Regions from separate parts of the Bacillus pacificus genome, predicted to be linked through region 2. Evidence: predicted binding sites of a transcription regulator. Region 2 holds the regulator's gene; each other region holds the start of a gene.
What was found. Region 2 encodes Rex, which represses fermentation and respiration genes when NADH is low (regulators of the CRP and FNR family bind a similar motif). Its sites were predicted from a motif close to TTGTGAAATATTTCACAA; they were not measured.
Positions count from the first base shown of each region.

Region 1: LMD38_RS02500 (L-lactate dehydrogenase) is a predicted target of Rex. The motif match lies at 3,112-3,129, and genes of this name have one in related genera.
Region 3: LMD38_RS01835 (L-lactate dehydrogenase) is a predicted target of Rex. The motif match lies at 3,250-3,267, and genes of this name have one in related genera.

Region 1 covers NZ_CP086328.1:478,229-484,928, forward strand. Annotated here, with positions in the region: rRNA gene LMD38_RS02375 (23S ribosomal RNA) at 1-207, shown strand, start outside; rRNA gene rrf (5S ribosomal RNA) at 310-425, shown strand; tRNA gene LMD38_RS02385 (tRNA-Val) at 430-505, shown strand; tRNA gene LMD38_RS02390 (tRNA-Thr) at 510-585, shown strand; tRNA gene LMD38_RS02395 (tRNA-His) at 595-670, shown strand; tRNA gene LMD38_RS02400 (tRNA-Leu) at 693-773, shown strand; tRNA gene LMD38_RS02405 (tRNA-Gly) at 803-877, shown strand; tRNA gene LMD38_RS02410 (tRNA-Leu) at 894-982, shown strand; tRNA gene LMD38_RS02415 (tRNA-Arg) at 986-1,059, shown strand; tRNA gene LMD38_RS02420 (tRNA-Pro) at 1,070-1,143, shown strand; tRNA gene LMD38_RS02425 (tRNA-Ala) at 1,159-1,231, shown strand; tRNA gene LMD38_RS02430 (tRNA-Met) at 1,252-1,328, shown strand; tRNA gene LMD38_RS02435 (tRNA-Ile) at 1,333-1,409, shown strand; tRNA gene LMD38_RS02440 (tRNA-Ser) at 1,427-1,519, shown strand; tRNA gene LMD38_RS02445 (tRNA-Met) at 1,547-1,623, shown strand; tRNA gene LMD38_RS02450 (tRNA-Asp) at 1,625-1,700, shown strand; tRNA gene LMD38_RS02455 (tRNA-Phe) at 1,713-1,788, shown strand; tRNA gene LMD38_RS02460 (tRNA-Thr) at 1,803-1,878, shown strand; tRNA gene LMD38_RS02465 (tRNA-Lys) at 1,889-1,964, shown strand; tRNA gene LMD38_RS02470 (tRNA-Gly) at 1,978-2,048, shown strand; tRNA gene LMD38_RS02475 (tRNA-Ile) at 2,059-2,135, shown strand; tRNA gene LMD38_RS02480 (tRNA-Asn) at 2,143-2,217, shown strand; tRNA gene LMD38_RS02485 (tRNA-Ser) at 2,225-2,315, shown strand; tRNA gene LMD38_RS02490 (tRNA-Glu) at 2,322-2,393, shown strand; partial or broken gene LMD38_RS02495 (IS4 family transposase) at 2,494-2,649, opposite strand; gene LMD38_RS02500 (L-lactate dehydrogenase) at 3,246-4,190, shown strand; gene LMD38_RS02505 (S8 family serine peptidase) at 4,367-6,700, opposite strand, start outside.
Region 2 covers NZ_CP086328.1:4,802,285-4,808,984, forward strand. Annotated here, with positions in the region: gene guaA (glutamine-hydrolyzing GMP synthase) at 1-316, opposite strand, end outside; purine riboswitch at 481-582, opposite strand; gene groL (chaperonin GroEL) at 723-2,357, opposite strand; gene groES (co-chaperone GroES) at 2,396-2,680, opposite strand; gene LMD38_RS24645 (CPBP family intramembrane glutamic endopeptidase) at 3,080-3,829, shown strand; gene LMD38_RS24650 (YdiK family protein) at 3,826-4,017, shown strand; gene LMD38_RS24655 (redox-sensing transcriptional repressor Rex) at 4,047-4,676, opposite strand; gene LMD38_RS24660 (ABC-F family ATP-binding cassette domain-containing protein) at 4,864-6,700, shown strand, end outside.
Region 3 covers NZ_CP086328.1:381,196-387,895, reverse strand. Annotated here, with positions in the region: gene LMD38_RS01850 (hypothetical protein) at 1-324, opposite strand, end outside; gene LMD38_RS01845 (phosphatase PAP2 family protein) at 468-1,115, shown strand; gene LMD38_RS01840 (PTS sugar transporter subunit IIC) at 1,172-2,185, opposite strand; gene LMD38_RS01835 (L-lactate dehydrogenase) at 2,208-3,158, opposite strand; gene LMD38_RS01830 (spore coat protein) at 3,404-3,652, opposite strand; gene LMD38_RS01825 (hypothetical protein) at 3,666-3,851, opposite strand; gene LMD38_RS01820 (DUF2178 domain-containing protein) at 4,487-4,774, opposite strand; gene LMD38_RS01815 (helix-turn-helix transcriptional regulator) at 4,771-4,998, opposite strand; gene LMD38_RS01810 (metal-dependent hydrolase) at 5,170-5,736, opposite strand; gene LMD38_RS01805 (TetR/AcrR family transcriptional regulator) at 5,835-6,392, opposite strand; gene LMD38_RS01800 (MBL fold metallo-hydrolase) at 6,396-6,700, opposite strand, start outside.

The DNA.
Region 1 (6,700 bases), 930 kb from region 2:
AGTTGTTCTGCCAAGGGCATAGCTGGGTAGCTATGTGCGGAAGGGATAAGTGCTGAAAGCATCTAAGCATGAAGCCCCCCTCAAGATGAGATTTCCCATAGCGTAAGCTAGTAAGATCCCTGAAAGATGATCAGGTTGATAGGTTCGAGGTGGAAGCATGGTGACATGTGGAGCTGACGAATACTAATAGATCGAGGACTTAACCATATAATATGTAGCAAATGTTATCTAGTTTTGAAAGAATATAAAAAACTTGTTGACTTTAAAAGTTAAATGAGTTACAATAATTCTTGTCTTAAATGAATACAGTCTGGTAATGATGGCAGAGAGGTCACACCCGTTCCCATACCGAACACGGAAGTTAAGCTCTCTAGCGCCGATGGTAGTTGGGACATTGTCCCTGTGAGAGTAGGACGTTGCCAGGCAAATGGAGGATTAGCTCAGCTGGGAGAGCACCTGCCTTACAAGCAGGGGGTCGGCGGTTCGATCCCGTCATCCTCCACCATTTAGCCGACTTAGCTCAATTGGTAGAGCAACTGACTTGTAATCAGTAGGTTGGGGGTTCAAGTCCTCTAGTCGGCACCAGAAATTATGGCGGTTGTGGCGAAGTGGTTAACGCACCGGATTGTGGCTCCGGCATTCGTGGGTTCGATTCCCATCAGTCGCCCCATTTTTCTTAAATAAATTAATATGCGGGTGTGGCGGAATTGGCAGACGCACCAGACTTAGGATCTGGCGCCTTTGGCGTGGGGGTTCGACTCCCTTCACCCGCACTTTTAATTAAATAACTCATACATGTCTTGCGGAAGTAGTTCAGTGGTAGAATACAACCTTGCCAAGGTTGGGGTCGCGGGTTCGAATCCCGTCTTCCGCTCCAATTTTCAATATGACATGCCGGGGTGGCGGAACAGGCAGACGCACAGGACTTAAAATCCTGCGGTGGGTAACCACCGTGCGGGTTCGACCCCCGCCCTCGGCACCATATGCGCCCGTAGCTCAATTGGATAGAGCGTTTGACTACGGATCAAGAGGTTAGGGGTTCGACTCCTCTCGGGCGCGCTTTTATTAACGGGAAGTGGCTCAGCTTGGTAGAGCACCTGGTTTGGGACCAGGGGGTCGCAGGTTCAAATCCTGTCTTCCCGATATTCCCAAAAACATGGGGCCTTAGCTCAGCTGGGAGAGCGCCTGCCTTGCACGCAGGAGGTCAGCGGTTCGATCCCGCTAGGCTCCACTTATCTTAATATCATTTATGGCGGTGTAGCTCAGCTGGCTAGAGCGTACGGTTCATACCCGTGAGGTCGGGGGTTCGATCCCCTCCGCCGCTACCATAAAGGACCTTTAGCTCAGCTGGTTAGAGCAGACGGCTCATAACCGTCCGGTCGTAGGTTCGAGTCCTACAAGGTCCACCATTAGAAGTTTATATCTCGGAGGTATACCCAAGTTCGGCTGAAGGGATCGGTCTTGAAAACCGACAGGCGGCGAGAGTCGCGCGGGGGTTCGAATCCCTCTACCTCCTCCATTTTTTCTAAAGTAAATATTTGATCGTCGCGGGGTGGAGCAGTCTGGTAGCTCGTCGGGCTCATAACCCGAAGGTCGCAGGTTCAAATCCTGTCCCCGCAACCAAGGTCCCGTGGTGTAGTGGTTAACATGCCTGCCTGTCACGCAGGAGATCGCCGGTTCGACCCCGGTCGGGACCGCCATTTTTACATAAAGGCTCGGTAGCTCAGTCGGTAGAGCAGAGGACTGAAAATCCTCGTGTCGGCGGTTCGATTCCGTCCCGAGCCACCATTTTGAAGTCGCAAGCCGGCTTAGCTCAATTGGTAGAGCAACTGACTTGTAATCAGTAGGTTGGGGGTTCAAGTCCTCTAGCCGGCACCACTTTCAAAATGAGCCATTAGCTCAGTTGGTAGAGCATCTGACTTTTAATCAGAGGGTCGAAGGTTCGAGTCCTTCATGGCTCACCATTTACAATTTAATGCGGGTGTAGTTTAGTGGTAAAACAAGAGCCTTCCAAGCTCTGGTCGAGAGTTCGATTCTCTTCACCCGCTTTTCAATTATGGGCCTATAGCTCAGCTGGTTAGAGCGCACGCCTGATAAGCGTGAGGTCGATGGTTCGAGTCCATTTAGGCCCACCATAATTGTTCCGCAGTAGCTCAGTGGTAGAGCTATCGGCTGTTAACCGATCGGTCGTAGGTTCGAGTCCTACCTGCGGAGCCATATTTATAGAGAAGTACCCAAGTGGCTCAAGGGGCTCCCCTGCTAAGGGAGTAGATCGCGAACGCGGTGCGAGGGTTCGAATCCCTTCTTCTCTGCCAGTAATTGGCCCGTTGGTCAAGTGGTTAAGACACCGCCCTTTCACGGCGGTAACACGGGTTCGAATCCCGTACGGGTCATACTAAAAGAGATAGCATAATCTGCTATCTCTTTTTTTGTTGTGTAAAAGTAGCCTTTGGATAGTCTGCTTTTTTTTATGAATTAAAAGAAAGATGAAGTATTCGCTGTTACAGTTGGGAATACAGAGAGCTGTAAGTATAATCATGTTGTTTACCTTGACCTGTATGAGTATGAAGGAATGTTCACTTAACAAATCATACTCAAATTGAATTTTTATCTCGGCCTTATGCTAAAGCCTCCTGCACTTGGATAAACGGGTAAATCTCATAGCTGGGAAGATCCTAAGGAATTAGTTGTAGAGTTATTAGATACCGTTGAATAATAAAAATTGAAATATGGGTTGTTCAAACAAAGGATGCTGTATTAGGCGCTACGGCGGAAAATAAATAATATATAGAAGAAACTGTCTCTCAGTAGGTGATCTACTGGAGGCAGTTTTTTTATGCTGTCATTATTGTCGAGTTTTGTCGGTAAGTCGATATATTGCAAAAATCGCCGATATAATTTGAGTTACGGTCGATAAATTTCAAAAATCGCTGATATATTTGGAGTTATAGTCGATATATTCTAAAAATCGCCGATATAATTTCACTTACCGACAAAAACATAAGAAAATCCCTTTCACAATCTAAAGAAAACGCCTCCATTGAAATGGATTCCACACCTATTCCAATAACTTTACACTCTATGTGAAAAAGTTCACAAATAGGTCATAATTTGTGAAGTAATTCACAATAATACGTGCTACAATATGAGTGTAAAGAAGTTAAACAACATTAAATTAGTATTTTAATTAATTACTTAAACAATCATAAAAAAATATATGTGAACAATAGAGAGGGGAAATTACCATGAAAAAAGGTATCAATCGTGTAGTATTAGTAGGAACAGGAGCTGTAGGTTGTAGTTACGCTTACTCAATGATCAACCAAGGTGTAGCTGAAGAATTCGTATTAGTAGATGTTAATGAAGCAAAAGCAGAAGGGGAAGCAATGGACTTAAGCCATGCGGTACCATTCTCTCCATCACCAACAAAAGTTTGGAGCGGTAGCTATGCAGATTGTAAAGATGCAGATTTAGTAGTTATCACTGCTGGATTACCACAAAAGCCAGGTGAAACTCGTTTAGACTTAGTTGAAAAAAATACAAAGATCTTTAAACAAATCGTTCGCGGTATTATGGATAGCGGATTCGATGGAATCTTCTTAATCGCAACTAACCCAGTTGATATTTTAACTTACGTAACTTGGAAAGAATCTGGTCTACCAAAAGAGCGCGTAATTGGTTCGGGTACTACTTTAGACTCTGCTCGTTTCCGTTACATGTTAGGTGACTACTTAGATGTAGATCCACGTAACGTTCATGCTTACATCGTTGGTGAACACGGTGACACTGAACTTCCAGTATGGAGTCACGCTACTATCGGTGTACAAAAACTAGAAACAATTTTAGCTAACAACGAACAGTACAAACAAGAAGACTTAGATAAAATCTTCGAAAACGTACGTGATGCAGCTTACCATATTATCGAGCGTAAAGGTGCAACTTACTACGGAATCGGTATGTCACTACTTCGTGTAACTAAAGCAATCTTAAACAACGAGAACAGCGTATTAACTGTATCTGCATACCTTGAAGGTCAATACGGTGAGAAAGATGCTTACGTAGGTGTTCCAGCTGTAATTAACCGTGAAGGTGTACGTGAAATCGTAGAGCTTGAGTTAAATGAGGATGAAAAAGCGAAATTCGCTCATTCTGTAAAAGTATTAAAAGAAACAATGGCACCAGTACTATAATAATTGCTAAATAATCCAGAAGTGGGGAACTACTTCTTACTTCTGGATTTATATATAATTTAATATAAATTCCTTTTCCGGTTTCCCTTGTATATCCCCAATATACCCCTTTTGCTGGATCAGGGTCGTTTATAGAAAAGAGCACTCTACTTTGCGTAGAGTGCTCTTTATTATTATCATTTTTTAGGCGTCAATCCTAATTTCTTTAAAATATCTGCCAGTGTACCGCTTTTTGATTTTTCTACAGGTGTTTGTGATTTGGATGCATCTGGACCTTTTTTCAAGAAGTTCTTTTCAACGAAGCGAATATCTTTTTCGTCGACAATACCATCTTTGTTAAGGTCGCCGTCTTTCACAGATAGTCCTTTTTTACCGTAGTTGTTAGCGATAATTTCAGCATCTTTTATATCAATTACTTTATCGCCATTTACATCACCTGCAAGGTTTTCATCAAAGCGTGCATAATAATATTGGCCAAGTAGCTTACCGTCTTTTTCAGTACCAAGTTTCGTGGTTAGTCGGCTTGTTAAATGCCCTGGTACTTCTACATATAAGTTATAGTCGCGTTTATTAACAGGAAGTCCATTTAGTTTGAAGGATCCGTATTTATCAAGTGAGCCTTCAAACTTATGACGGTAAGAATCTGTTGCATATACTTTTACGCCAAGCTTTGTATAATCGAATTTTTCATCTAAATATCCGCGTTCATTTAAGAAAGCACCAGGTTTAATACTTCCTTCGACTAGTGAGTTTAAAGACATAACTGAGAATGTTTGATCTTGAAGGACACGCATTCTATTTGGCTCTGATTCACCTTGTTTCCAGTAAGCGAACACTGATAAATCTAATTGAGCATTTGCTTCATAAAACTCATCATTTTCTACTTTAAAAGTTACATCAATGAACGGGAAATCACCATCTAATCCAGCGAAGTTTTTGTCATCGATAGCTCCGCCAACTGTAACAGAACCTTCTTCTAGTTTCGGTTCATTTACTTTTGCGGTCACCCCTTTTTCGAAAAGTAGCTTTTCAAAAGCAGGATTTAATTTCGCATTTGCAAATTTGAAGTTCTTTTCTAGGAATTTTACGTTAAATTCCCCAGCAACAAATTGTTTCACATGTTTGGCGTTTAGCGTCACAGTGAATTCATCACCTTTATATACTTCTTTTTTATCATAACTAGTTTTCGCATATTGAGCTCCTTGCGGGATAAACCAATAGTTATTTACACCGCTCGGATAGTCAGCTCCTGCAGTTGCATAATCGAAAATATATACGCCTGTATTCATTGGACCTTCAGTTTTAAAGGATTCAGGAGTAATGCCAACTTTAAAGTCACCATTTGCATTAATAGGTAAAAACTTATGCAAGTATGGAGAATAATCATAGTACATCACTCCGTTTGCTTCTTGCGTAATGTTTAATCCTTTTCCTTTTAAGTAGTCAACGTTCGAATCATACACATTTCCTTTAATCCATAGTGCTTTTTTACCGTCTTCTACTGTATAGTTCTCTTCATTTAATTCATAAATACCAGGCCGTAATCCAGTTAATTTCACTTCTGGCGGTGTATTATCAATTACGACATAATCCCCTTTCACACGTGCTTTACCGTCTTTATCGTAGCCAACAAACTCAATTGTGTAATCACCTTCTGGTAAGTCGATTTTCTCATCACCAATTGGTTTTGCAGGATCATTTGTAAAAGGATACACCCTGCCGTTAAAGAATGAATCTAAGTAGTAATACACATCAGTTTTTAATCCACTAGTGTTTAATGTACCAAGGAAACCGAGAGCTTTATTTGTTTTGGAATCTTTCACGATAAGATCTAACGTTTCAAGTTCGCTGTTTAATTGGAACGCCCCGTGCAAATACGATTCACGGTATGGATTGAATTTAGATGTATCAGTTGAAATTGCTTTTCTTGATAATATTGCATTTTCAATACCAGGTTCTGATACACGAATAGAGAACGGAATTTGGTACGTTTCTTCTTTATTTTTCGTATTTGTAATATGAATATATCCTTCATATCGGCCTTGTTTTACACCGGCTGGAACATTAATTTTTGCTTCAATTTCATCTGATTTGCCAGCATCAAGAGTAATTGTTTCTGGAACAGAAACTTTTACACCGTTTGCGGTAGCGTCGTTAATAGAAGAAGATGCTGGTGTATAAGAAATTTCTGTTTTAAATTCTTTTTTCTCTTGTTTATTATGATTTTGTACTTTTATATTTCGTTTTTGTTCAAGAGATTCACCGTCTTTTTGATAGAACTTCCCGAATGCAATGGATCCAGTTTCTTCAGGTACTTCAATTACTTCATCATTTACAACTGTTTTTGTTGTATCTAGCACTTTAAAACTAGTTTCCGTATGAACGGCGTTGTACGCATCTACTCGTCCAGCTCCAACTTCATATACGGAATACTTTTCTTTTAAATCATCAGCTGTGTTCATAAGAGACGTCTTTACATCGAATGGAGAGTATTCTGGGTGTTCTTGTAA
Region 2 (6,700 bases):
ACTCACGGTGGTTTGCACGTTCTACTTTACCACCGAATTTTTGTGTCATAAGCTGCATACCGTAACAAATACCGAAGATCGGTAATCCTAGGTCAAAGATTTTTTCATCACAATGTAATGCACCTTCACCATATACACTATTCGGTCCACCAGAGAAAATAATCCCTTTTGGATTTATTTCTTTAATTTCTTCTGCAGTAATTGTATGCGGATGAAGTTCACTGTATACACCGAACTCACGAATTCGACGTGCTATTAACTGATTGTATTGACTTCCAAAATCTAAAACGATAATTGTATCGTGTTGCTTCTTCAAAATAATCACCCCAACGTTAGTTCTCGTATATAAATATTTTCACCAATTAGGCGAAAAGCATTACCAATATAATAAAAAAAGCCAGTCCTCCGCCTCTAGTCTCATAACAAAGAAAAGGCAGGGGTCTGGCTTTATAAAGAAAGATAGTCTCCGCTCTTTATAAATATAAGACACACTGCCTTCATAGTCAGGTTGTTTACGGTAACCCGGTAGAGACTCTCAAACCATATCTTTGAGGATATATGAAGGATCGTTTTATATTATCTTCCTAGATTCTAACAATGAAGTATCAATATGGTCAAGAGAGAAAGCGACAAAATTCTACAGAAATTCATTTCCTTTTCTAAAAAACATAAAAAAACATCCATTTCTATATAGAAATGGATGTTTTTTAGGGCAAACGGAATTACATCATTCCGCCCATACCGCCCATGCCCATGCCGCCCATGTCAGGCATTGCTGGTGCATTTGGTTCTGGTTTGTCAGCTACTACAGCTTCAGTTGTTAAGAACATAGCTGCAACAGATGCTGCGTTTTGAAGTGCAGAGCGAGTTACTTTAGCTGGATCTACGATACCAGTTTCAAGCATGTTAACCCACTCGCCAGTAGCTGCGTTGAAACCAACGCCTACTTTTTCGCCTTTTAGACGCTCTACAACTACAGATCCTTCTAGACCAGCGTTGATTGCGATTTGGCGAACTGGCTCTTCTAGTGCACGAAGTACGATGTTAATACCTGTTGCTTCGTCGCCTTCAGCTACGATAGAAGCTACTTTCGTGTATACGTTCATAAGTGAAGTACCACCACCTGCAACGATACCTTCTTCTACTGCTGCACGAGTTGAGTTAAGTGCATCTTCAATGCGAAGTTTACGCTCTTTTAACTCAGTTTCAGTTGCTGCACCTACTTTAATTACTGCTACGCCACCTGCAAGTTTTGCAAGACGCTCTTGTAATTTTTCACGATCGAATTCAGAAGTTGTTTCTTCTAATTGCGCACGGATTTGACCGATGCGAGCTTCGATTTGTTCTGTGCTTCCTACACCTTCAACTACAGTTGTGTTTTCTTTCGTTACAACAACTTTACCAGCGCGTCCTAAAGATTCAACTGTAGCAGATTTTAAGTCACGGCCTAATTCTTCAGTGATTACTTCGCCACCAGTTAAGATTGCGATATCTTCTAGCATTGCTTTACGACGGTCACCAAATCCAGGAGCTTTAACAGCTACTACATTGAATGTACCACGAAGTTTGTTCACTACTAATGTAGCTAATGCTTCGCCTTCTACATCTTCAGCAATGATAAGAAGTGGTTTACCTTGTTGTACAACTTGCTCTAATACTGGTAAGATTTCTTGAATGTTAGAAATCTTTTTGTCAGTGATTAAGATGTATGGGTTATCAAGAACTGCTTCCATTTTGTCAGAATCAGTAATCATGTAAGGAGATGCATATCCACGATCAAATTGCATACCTTCTACTACGTCTAATTCTGTTGTGAAACCTTTAGATTCTTCTAAAGTAATAACGCCGTCGTTACCAACGCGCTCCATTGCTTCAGCGATTAATTGACCTACTTCTTCGTCAGCAGCAGAAATAGCAGCTACTTGTGCGATAGAAGATTTACCTTCGATTGGTTTAGAAATCGTTTTTAATTCTTCTACTGCAGCAACTACAGCTTTTTCGATACCTTTACGAAGACCCATTGGGTTCGCACCAGCTGTTACGTTTTTAAGACCTTCACGAATCATAGCTTGCGCTAATACAGTTGCAGTTGTTGTTCCGTCACCAGCTACATCATTTGTTTTGCTAGCAACTTCTGCTACTAATTTCGCACCCATGTTTTCGAATGCATCTTCTAATTCAATTTCTTTTGCGATTGTTACACCGTCATTTGTAATAAGTGGTGAACCGAATTTTTTCTCAAGAACAACGTTACGACCTTTTGGTCCAAGCGTTACTTTTACTGCGTTTGCAAGAGTGTCGACACCGCGAAGCATCGAACGACGTGCTTCTTCACTAAATTTAATATCTTTTGCCATAATAATTGACCCCCTTGGATTTTTTAAGATTTATATAATTAACCGATAACTGCTAAAATGTCACTTTCACGTAAAATCAAGTAGTCTGTACCTTCATATTTCACTTCAGTACCTGCATATTTTGAGAAGATGATAAGATCACCTGCTGCTACCTCTAAAGCAACACGCTCACCATTTTCAAGCACTCGACCAGTACCTACTGCAATAACTTTACCCTCTTGTGGTTTTTCTTTTGCTGTGTCTGGTAATACAATACCACTTGCTGTTTTTTCTTCCGCTTGAACAAGCTCAATTACAACGCGATCACCTAATGGCTTTAGCATGAACAATAACCTCCTCATTTTGTTATGTAAATTTTATTTATTAGCACTCAGGTCACCCGAGTGCTAACACACTTATAATAATAAATAATCTCAATTTCTTTTGCAAGTAAAAAAATCATAATTTTTTCGCAAATTACGCTATAAACTTTTCTATATAGAGTTCCTCTTCTTCTACCTTTACCATATGAATCGTTGTTTCCGCTACTCGTATGTTACAATATGAAGGGACACCCTAAGTTGTTTTCGCTACACATACAACTTTCTCCTGTCTTCTATTATAATTTCAAATAAGGATTTACGAAAAAAACATAATTCAAGAGGTTTATATCGTAGGTAGCATATGTACATGTTATCCTACCTTATCTCATACACTAGAGTTAGAAAGGATGGTTAAACCATTTGAAAAAACAATATTGGTGGGTTATCGTTACATACATCTTAATGCAGTTATCATCAATTGCTGGATTACCACTTCTCCTGAAAACTGGACTTTATGATAACAGGGGATTTACTAGGGAAGAGAAATTTCAACTTATAACTGGTCACTGGGCAATCATTAGCTTCTTTATTGCATTATGTATCGTACTTTGGTTACTTAGAACAGATATTCGTGATAGACATTTAGATAAAACGCGTTCTACTGTTCCAGCTACAATTGGTTGGATTTTTATCGGTTTCTTCTTAGCATTTTTCTCGCAAAGTATTGCTGGTATGATTGAAATGTATGTATTAGGTATTAAACCTGGATCTGAAAATACAGCAAGGCTTATGGATATCGCAAGAACTACTCCTTGGTTCCTTATCGTCATCTCTATAATAGGACCTATTTTGGAAGAAATCGTATTTAGAAAGATTTTATTTGGTACACTTTATAAGAAGTTTAACTTCTTTATTGCCGCTATCATTAGTTCCCTTGTATTTGCGGCGATTCATTTTGATTTTACTCACTTATTGGTATACACTGCTATGGGTCTCGTATTCGCCTTCTTATATGTAAAAACGAAGCGTATTATCGTTCCCATTGCAGCTCATGTTGCAATGAATACATTAGTTGCAATTGCCCAAGTTTTAGTGAGTAACGAACAAATTCAGGAAATGATTAAAGAAGCTGAAAAAATGCAAGGCTTTATCGGAGGATTTTTAGTATGAGAAACTCACCATTGTTCATGGCTGCATTGTACTTCCTTCTAGGATGTATCTTTACACGCTTCGCCATTACGAACGTAACAGATACAATTTGGAATATGTGGACAATACTATTTGCAGTTATGGCAACGATTGATTTTAATTTGGCACTTCGCCTCATCTTAGTTAAATTTACAAAGAAAAAACAATAATAAAACGCAGAGGTCGCTTCCTCTGCGTTTTATTGTGGATAATTCTTCAAAAAGTAAACGAGTGTTTGTAACTCTACTGCTAAATCAATATGATGAATTCTTATATTTTCTGACACATTTAAGCGCGCTGGTGTAAAATTCAAAATACCATGCACGTTTGTTTCTGCCAATCTATCGGCTACAGATTGCGCTACTGTAGCGGGTACTGTTAATATTGCCACTTGTATATCAGTTGATAAACGTTCTTCTAATTCATCTAAGTGATATACAGGAATGCCTCCGATTTCTGTTCCAACTTTCTCTTCACTAACATCAAACGCCATTTCAATTTTTGTATTATTGTTTTTCGTGAAATTATAATGTAAGAAAGCGGTCCCTAAATTACCTACTCCAATAAGCGCTACACGTGTTATATCATCTTGGTCGAGTGTTTCACGGAAAAATGATAATAAATAATTTACGTTATATCCATATCCTTTTTTTCCTAATGCTCCAAAGTATGAGAAATCTCTTCGAATCGTTGCGGAATCAACCTTGACCGCTTCACTTAATTCGGCTGATGAAACACGTTGCTTACCAGACAAAGATAAGTTTTGGATAAATCGATAGTATAGAGGCAATCTCTTAGCAGTGGCTTGTGGAATTTTCTGCTGCTCCATATAACCTCTCCTCTCTTCCTATCTTTATTCATATGCTTTAATCAAATACAGAAGTTTAGCACTTATTAAATTCCTTGTATAATAGAAAGAAGAAGTATTCTCTCTGTATTTTAAACTATACACTATTTTTAGTATGATTGAGAAATATAAACATGGCAAAGTTAAGAAATTATTTGAGGTGAAAACATTGATTTTATTACAAGTAAACGCGCTTTCGAAATTATACGGTGCAGAAACGATTCTTGCAAACATAAAATTGGAAGTTCAAACGAAAGATCGTATCGCATTAGTCGGGCGAAATGGAGCCGGAAAATCTACATTATTAAAAATAATAGCGGGTGAGCTATCTCATGATGGTGGAGAAATTATAAAACCGAAAGATGTCTCAATTGGATATCTAGCTCAAAATACCGGTTTAGAAACGTCTTTAACAATTTGGGATGAAATGTTAACCGTCTTTACACACTTGCAGCAAATGGAGACAAAACTTCGAAGGCTAGAGCAAGAGATGGGAAAAGAAGAAAACTTTTCAAACGAGGCTACATATGAAAGATTATTAGCTGATTATGACCAATTACAATTAGATTATAAAGATCAAGGTGGCTATCAGTACGAAGCAGATATCCGTTCGATTTTAAGTGGTCTTGGCTTCCCAGTTGAAACGCACCAAACGACGATTTCCACATTAAGCGGTGGACAAAAAACACGATTAGCTCTCGGTAAATTATTATTAACGAAACCAGACCTCCTTATTTTGGACGAGCCTACAAACCATTTAGACATCGAAACATTAACATGGCTTGAACAATATTTACAAGGTTATCCTGGCGCAATATTAATCGTTTCCCACGACCGTTATTTCTTAGATAAACTTGTTACACAAGTATATGAAATTTCGAATAAAGAAAGTAGACGATTTGTTGGTAACTACAGTAAATATTTAGACTTAAAATCAGCACTATACGAGCAAGAAATGAAACGTTATGAAAAACAACAAGATGAAATCGCTAAGCTAGAGGACTTCGTTCAAAAAAATATAGCTCGTGCATCTACGACAAAACGTGCACAAAGCCGTCGTAAACAATTAGACCGTATGGAACTATTAACAAGACCATTAGGTGACTCTAAGTCAGCTTCCTTCCACTTCGATATCGAAAAACAAAGCGGAAATGATGTGTTACAAGTAAAGGATGCAACTATCGGCTATGATAAGGATCCAATTATTGAGCATGTAACAATGCGCTTAACTCGCGGAGATAGCGTTGCTTTAGTTGGTCCAAATGGAATTGGGAAATCCACATTATTAAAATCAATTGTGAATAAGTTACCACTACTACATGGTGATGTTTCTTTCGGATCCAATGTATCTGTTGGTTACTATGATCAAGAACAAGCCAATTTAACATCTTCTAAGCGTGTTTTAAATGAGTTATGGGATGAATATCCACTGCAACCCGAAAAAGAAATCCGCACGATACTAGGTAACTTCTTATTCACAGGAGATGATGTACTAAAACCAGTATCATCTCTTAGTGGTGGACAAAAAGCTCGATTAGCTCTCGCAAAACTTATGATGCAAAAATCGAATTTATTAATTCTCGATGAGCCTACAAACCATCTTGATTTAAATAGTAAAGAGATTTTGGAGAATGCTTTAATTGATTATCCTGGTACCCTTCTCTTTGTATCTCATGACCGCTACTTTATTAATCGTGTAACGACGACCGTTGTTGAGTTATCAACAGAAGGTGCACAGGAATATTTAGGGGACTACGATTACTACGTTGAAAAGAAAAATGAGATGATTGAACGTGCTGAATTTGAACAACAAGAACAGCAAGAAAATCAGACACCTGTTCAAAAAACTGTAGCTCCAGAAAAATTAAATTATCTCGAAGAAAAAGAGCGCAAAAAGTTGGAGCGTCAACGTACTCGAAAAATTGAGGAACTAGAACAAAATATTGTACAATTTGAAGAAGAAATTGCTACGTTAGAAGATCAACTTTGCTTACCAGAAATATATG
Region 3 (6,700 bases), 830 kb from region 2:
ATATGATTTATCTTGCAAACCGATAAAAAATACTGGTTTCTTTAGTGATGAAAATACATTTTTATATTGCTCTGTTGAGGCTTCTTGAAAGTGATCTTTCATTATGAGAAAACCATCTACTTCCTTAGATTTCTTTTCCAGTTCCTCTAACTTCATTTCCTCAAACTTTACATTCCTAAACGTATCTTTCGGTTTTTCTCCAACAACTCCAATTACGAGTGCTCTTCCGTTATATTCTAATTTCTCTCCTTCTTTATCCTTTGCACACCCAGCACTCGCTAGGCATATCAATATAAAAACTAAGAAATACGATAAACGCTTCATTTAGCACCCTCCCCTTCTTTTCAGTCAAGTGACAAAAACGTAAGGTTCATTCAAGAAAATGTAAGCAAAATCGATAGCCCAAATTACGTTTCTATATTATAATCAATTGAATTTACTTACATTACTAAACATAGGAGATTATCATGAAGAAATTTAAACTTTCATCTTTTCTTCCGTTAAGTTATATACTTCTACTCGTACTCGTAAGTCCCCTTTACGATGTATTAAATAAATCGACTGTACACGCAGTAGATGTCACAACTGTAGTAGATGATTGGATTCCATTTGTGAAAGCATTTATTATTCCTTATTTACTTTGGTTTCCTTACTTATACGGCGCACTTATTTATTACTGCTTTGCAGATCGAAAACAATATTATGTCACTTTAAGTAGTATCATTCTCGGAAAACTTGCTTGTTTTTCCATTTATTATTTTTGGCAGACAACTGTACCACGTCCAACCGTCGTTGGATCAGACGTGTTTTCTGAACTAGTCCGCTATATTTATAGTATCGATCAACCGGTAAATTGTTTCCCGAGCATTCATGTTCTTACTACATTTGTCATTATGCTAGCTGCCTTTAAACGTAGAGAACAACATGCTTTTGAATATTACATTCTTACCTTCTTCGGTACGCTTATTATTTTATCAACGCTATTTACGAAGCAACATGCATTTGTAGACGCCATCTCTGGAATGACGCTTGCAAGCATACTATACTTCGGCGTTCAGCTGTTATTAGCAAAAGAAACAGTACGTGTTCCAGTAAAACAAAATCAAAAAATGTAAAAAGCAGACTGTGGCTTCTCAGTCTGCTTTTCTCTATATAAAGGGAGATTTTCAAGTTAAGATTGCGGTACAGTCATATCACCAGAGTGAATACGACCTGCTTTTTTAAGAGCAATGTAAAGTATATAAGAAACAGCTACTGGAATGACGATATAAGTGATTACCATCGCTGGGACAACTTCCCATCCTTCGCTGGAAATTAAATTAATTGGTGCGATAAGGGAACTTAATCCAAGACCTGCAATTTCTTTTCCTGCTTCCAGTTGGAAAATTAATGCTGATACTGGACCAACTATCGCACTGGCGACGACCGTTGGGACGAGAATCATTGGATTTTTAGTGATATTTGGCAACTGTACTTTTGGAGTACACAGAGCTTGAGCTAATATGCCACCTAAATTATTTTCTTTCGCTGAGATAACAGAGAATCCGATAAACTGAGCAACGCAGCCTGCAAGAGCAGCACCACCTGCAACACCGTCTAAGCTAAGTGCGATCGCTAACGCAGCTGATGAAGCTGGGGAGATAAGTAATAGTCCCCAAACTACCGCAATAACGATAGAAGCGATGAACGGGCTACCAGCTGAGCTATCTTTAATGAATGCTCCAACTGTATTTAAAACAGGAGTAATATTATGAGATAACCAAATACCGACTAAACCAGAACCTAATATGGCCGCAAATGGAACGAGCATCATATCTAACGCAGTTTTTCCACTTAAACGTTTACCAATATATACAGCTAAAGTCGCTGTTAATAATGCTCCGATTGGCTCACCTGTTTTAATAATTAGACCTGCTTCAGTAATTGAAATGGATCCGGCACCAATCGCTCCAGCTACCATAGCCGAGAAGATTACAAGGCCATTTGCACCGAGCATAAAAGCAATTCCGGCACCAATGGCTGGTGCCATAAGTGATTTTGCAACAACTCCGATTGTAATAAGCAACGGAATATCAACAATTCTTCCTATATTTTCGATCAGTAAACCAATTCCGAGGGATACGAAAATACCTTGTGCAATTCCAGCAGAAGCTTTAAATACACGAGACATTATATATTCCTTCATTTGTTTCACCTTCTCCTATAAGTTAGTAACCAATTGTTTTCATATAATCACGTAAAATGTCGTTTGATTTTGCGAATCGAGATTCTTCATCTTCTGTTAAGTTTAGTTCTACAATTTCTTTTATACCGTCTCTAGTAATAATAGCTGGTACTCCTGTGCAAAGATCATATTCACCATACTCACCATCTAAAATAGCTGATACAGCAATGACACGGTAATCATCGTTAAAGATTGAGCTCGCAATATATGCTAGAGAATTTCCGATTCCGTAATAAGTTGTTCCTTTACGTTTATAAATTTCCCATCCAGCTTTTGCAGTCTTCTCAACAATTTCATCTAAATCTATTTCACCAAATTGATCTTTTTTCTCTTCTAAAATTTGCAGAATTGGTTTTCCACCAACAGTTACGTGTGACCAAGCAACCATTTGAGAATCACCATGTTCCCCTAATGAATACCCGTGAATACTACGAGGATCTACATGTAACATTTCAGATAAAATTGTTCGTAAGCGAGAAGAATCTAGTGATGTACCAGTGCCGATCACACGATTTCTAGGTAATCCAGATAATTTCCACACTTGATATGTAATAATATCAACTGGGTTCGATGCAAGTAAGAAAATACCGTCAAATCCACTTTCCATTACGCCACCAACAACACTTTCCATAATCTTCGCACTCGCTCCTAAAGTATCTAAGCGACTTTGCCCTGGCTTTGGTGCTGGTCCTGCTGTAATAATAACAATATCCATATCTTTGCAGTCTTCATAGCTTCCTGCATATACTTTTGTTCTTGTATTTGTAAAGTTAATGCAGTGTGATAAATCCATCGCTTCCCCAACTGCACGTTCATGATTTATATCAATTAATAATAGCTCTTCGCAAATGCCTTGATTCACAATGGAATATGCACAACTTGATCCAACTAATCCAGTACCGATAATTGCAATTTTTCTTGTATTTCGTTTCATAGCAATCTCTCCTAATTGATCATATAATCTATTTCTTTTGTTCTTTACACTCCTAATTATAGAGATTCCCACGATATAAACCATGGATACTTTGTGAAATATTGAGCAAAGTTTTTGTCCTTTTTGCGAATTGTTATATTCCATTTTCGTCATATTTGTTACAACTGGAAAAATATTTATTATGTATTTATTGACATATACAAAAAGAAAACGAGCGAATAGATTCGCTCGTTTTCTTTTTTCTGTTATTCCGCACTTAATTGGCTCTTTAATTGTTGTACAATCATCGGATTTGCAGGTGCTGCCGGTTTGTAATAACTCTTTTGCTTTGCATACTCATACATATTACGTTGACGCATCTCATCCTGATTACGAATTTGAATTAACGTTTGGTGTAACTGTTCATTATCAGACTGAGCGATATAGTTTGCATAACTTGTTAAACTTGCATTTAATCCTGCTAAATAATCATTTACCATATCTTTTTCATTCATCTTTCGCTTCCTCCTATCCTAAGAAAGTCATTAATTGTTGTTTCGTATTTCGTGCATCTTGCGCATCTTTTTGTAGCATTTGTTTCAGTTGTGGATCCGTACACGTCTGTGCATACTGCTCCAACTTGTTAATAATTGTTGCATGTCCACCAATTAAATGACGTAAGTTTTCTACTTCAAGCTCTGTTAAATTTTGCATGGAATACTCCTACCTTTCTTCTTTCATTCTCCTTTAGTATTCTGTTCTTTTTAAATCGTATTCATGAAAAAGCTTTCTTACATTTCACATCTATTTATAAATACAAAAAAATGTTATAATTACAGAAAAATACAAATTTTAAAAAGTCACCTTACACTAACGATAGCATCTCAAAACAAACCATAGTAGGTAGGTGTGCTTATGCAAAAATATTTTAAAATTATCTTCTTTATCGTCTACACCATTCTATATGTAAAATTATTAATTGATGTATTAACTTTAAAACCACTATTCACTTCTATCCCTTTACATATGTTATTTCTCATTTGTTTTTTACTCATTGCGCTTAACAATTATAAAAATCGTAACACTACATTTTTCCTATTGTTTATTAGTGCAACTCTATTAGTCAGTACTAGTTTCATTAACAGTATTCTTATATAAAGGAGCAATAAACATGAAAACACACGACTTCCTTACAGAAATCCAAAAGGGCTCTGAGCCTAGTCCCTATCAAGATCCCATCGCATTCAGTTTCGTTTGCTTTTTCTTAGCGATATTTACATTTTTCAAACCAGCTAAATAATATCATTTAACAAAAAAGAGCCTCTAAACCACTAGAGGCTCTTTCTCATCTAATATCTTCTTTTCAAAACTACAATAGTTAAAGCATACGAACAAAGCACTCCAGCTAATAAACATGCATTTGCTAACTTATACTGTTCGCCTGTCAGTGAATATAGATTCCCAATCAAAAAGATAACTAAATATAGAAATAAAAATACAAATAATGAAATTTTAGCGGCATTTCCTGTAATATGCTCGCCTCTTTCATCTTCCCCCTCATTCTTCTGAAAACGTGTGGAATATAAAACACCTATTAGTCCTGCTACTGAGATTATGACCCCTATTACAATGCTCATTCCGTTTCCCCCTCTATTTTATATTGAAAAACTTCATGAAACTCCTTACCTAAAATATGTGCAATTTCAAAAGCTAAAATTAAAGATGGATTGTAACGATTTGCTTCAATTGAGGCGATCGTTTGTCTACTTACCCCTGCTTTGTTCGCTAAATCAGTTTGTGACCAGCGTTTTTCTGCTCTAAGTACAACGAGATTATTTTGTAAAATTCCACTCTGTTTCATAACCTCTCCTTTTTACAATATTTTCTATATTTTAATCGTAATTTATTTTTAACATCATGTAAACTATTTTTAACAATAATAAAGAGAAACTTTAATCCACTTACTGTTCTTTTCAAACCATATACACTAAAAAACCTTAGAATCGCTTCTAAGGTTTCCGGCTATCCATATTCAAAACACTATACTAATAAGTAACGAAAGAATTAATAATATAACTACCAATCCGCCAGTTACTCGTGCTATAAACTTCTTTTGTGCGCCCGCACTTGAAACGATAAAACGGAAGTATAATATACCTCCTATCGCAATAAGAATACATTCCAATATGATACTAATAGCCGGAAATCTCCACAATCCAAAACCAAGCATAGGTAAATCTCCGTAATGGCCCGGAAGTAACGGCAAATCAGCACGGTGCACAAGTAAATCTAAAATCCAATGACTAAAAACTACAGCCCCTATAACAAAACCACTCCGCTTGCCCCAAAACCTTTTCCCCACTATTCCTGCAACAAAAGCAATAAACAGTGCTCCTATTAAAGAATGTGTGTAATCCGCATGAATGATTGCTTCACCATAACTATTCCTATTAATAGGTTCAATTGTCTCTACTCCTAAAATATACAGCGGCAAAAAAATGATATCCAACAATTGTGAGCTTACCATAAGAGCCCAAAGTGGTAGTTTAGGTGACTTGGCTTTTACTGCTGCCGCTAAGCCAAAATGTCCTGCAAACATTTCACTTCACATCCTTTTGTCATTGTCCCTCCAGCAAATCAAAGCCTGCTATATAAAAAGCATCCTCAGCGACAAATTCATGCTTTTTCTCCTCTTATTCACTCTTTCATTCCACGTAATCCTTTAATAAACGTTTCCAACAATACATGTAAACTTATATCCAAATCTAACGGCAAACCAAATCCGCCCTGCTGTTCAATCGACGCAAATCCATGACAAATACTTCTGAATCCACGTGTCGCATGAAGTGCATTCTCTCCTTCTAAGCCGTACTGTTGTAAAACTTGAAGACAAAGCTTTACAATTCCGTCACCTGCTTTTCTTACTTCTTCATCTCGTAAAAAGGTTGCTTCATATAGTCCAGGATGTTTGCGTACGAATGCTACATACGCTTCTCCTAAAGCATGAATTGCTTCATCCATCCGTTTACCCTCGGCCGCTTCTTCCAGTTTGTTATACAGCTGCTTGATTCCGTAAATACCAAGATGTTTCCGTACATCTTGTAAACCTTTCACATGATTGTATAGCGAAGGTGAACGTACCCCTAATGTTTGCGCTAATGAAGCTAACGTTACTTCTTGTATTCCATTTGCATCTGCAATTTCTGCTGCTGTTTCTACAATTTTCTGTAATGTAAGTCCGATTCTCGGTGACATCAATTAACCCTCTTTTCTACTTTCTATATTCCGCTTAGCTTCCTTAATAGCAAGCTCTATGACAGCCCCTGGATCGTTTATCATTTTCCCATGCCCTGCCGCAAGCAAGGACGGCTCATATTCTCTTAGCTTCTCTGCACTTTGTAATGATATTTCTTTACTCCACGTTGCCATCGCTGGAAACGGAAACCAAAATTTCATTTGTCCCGAAACAGCCGTACCTCCTCTCGTTTGGAATGCATCCCCAACAATAAGAGCTTTATTTCGTACATCAAGAAACGCCATGGAGCCTGGCGTATGTCCCGGTG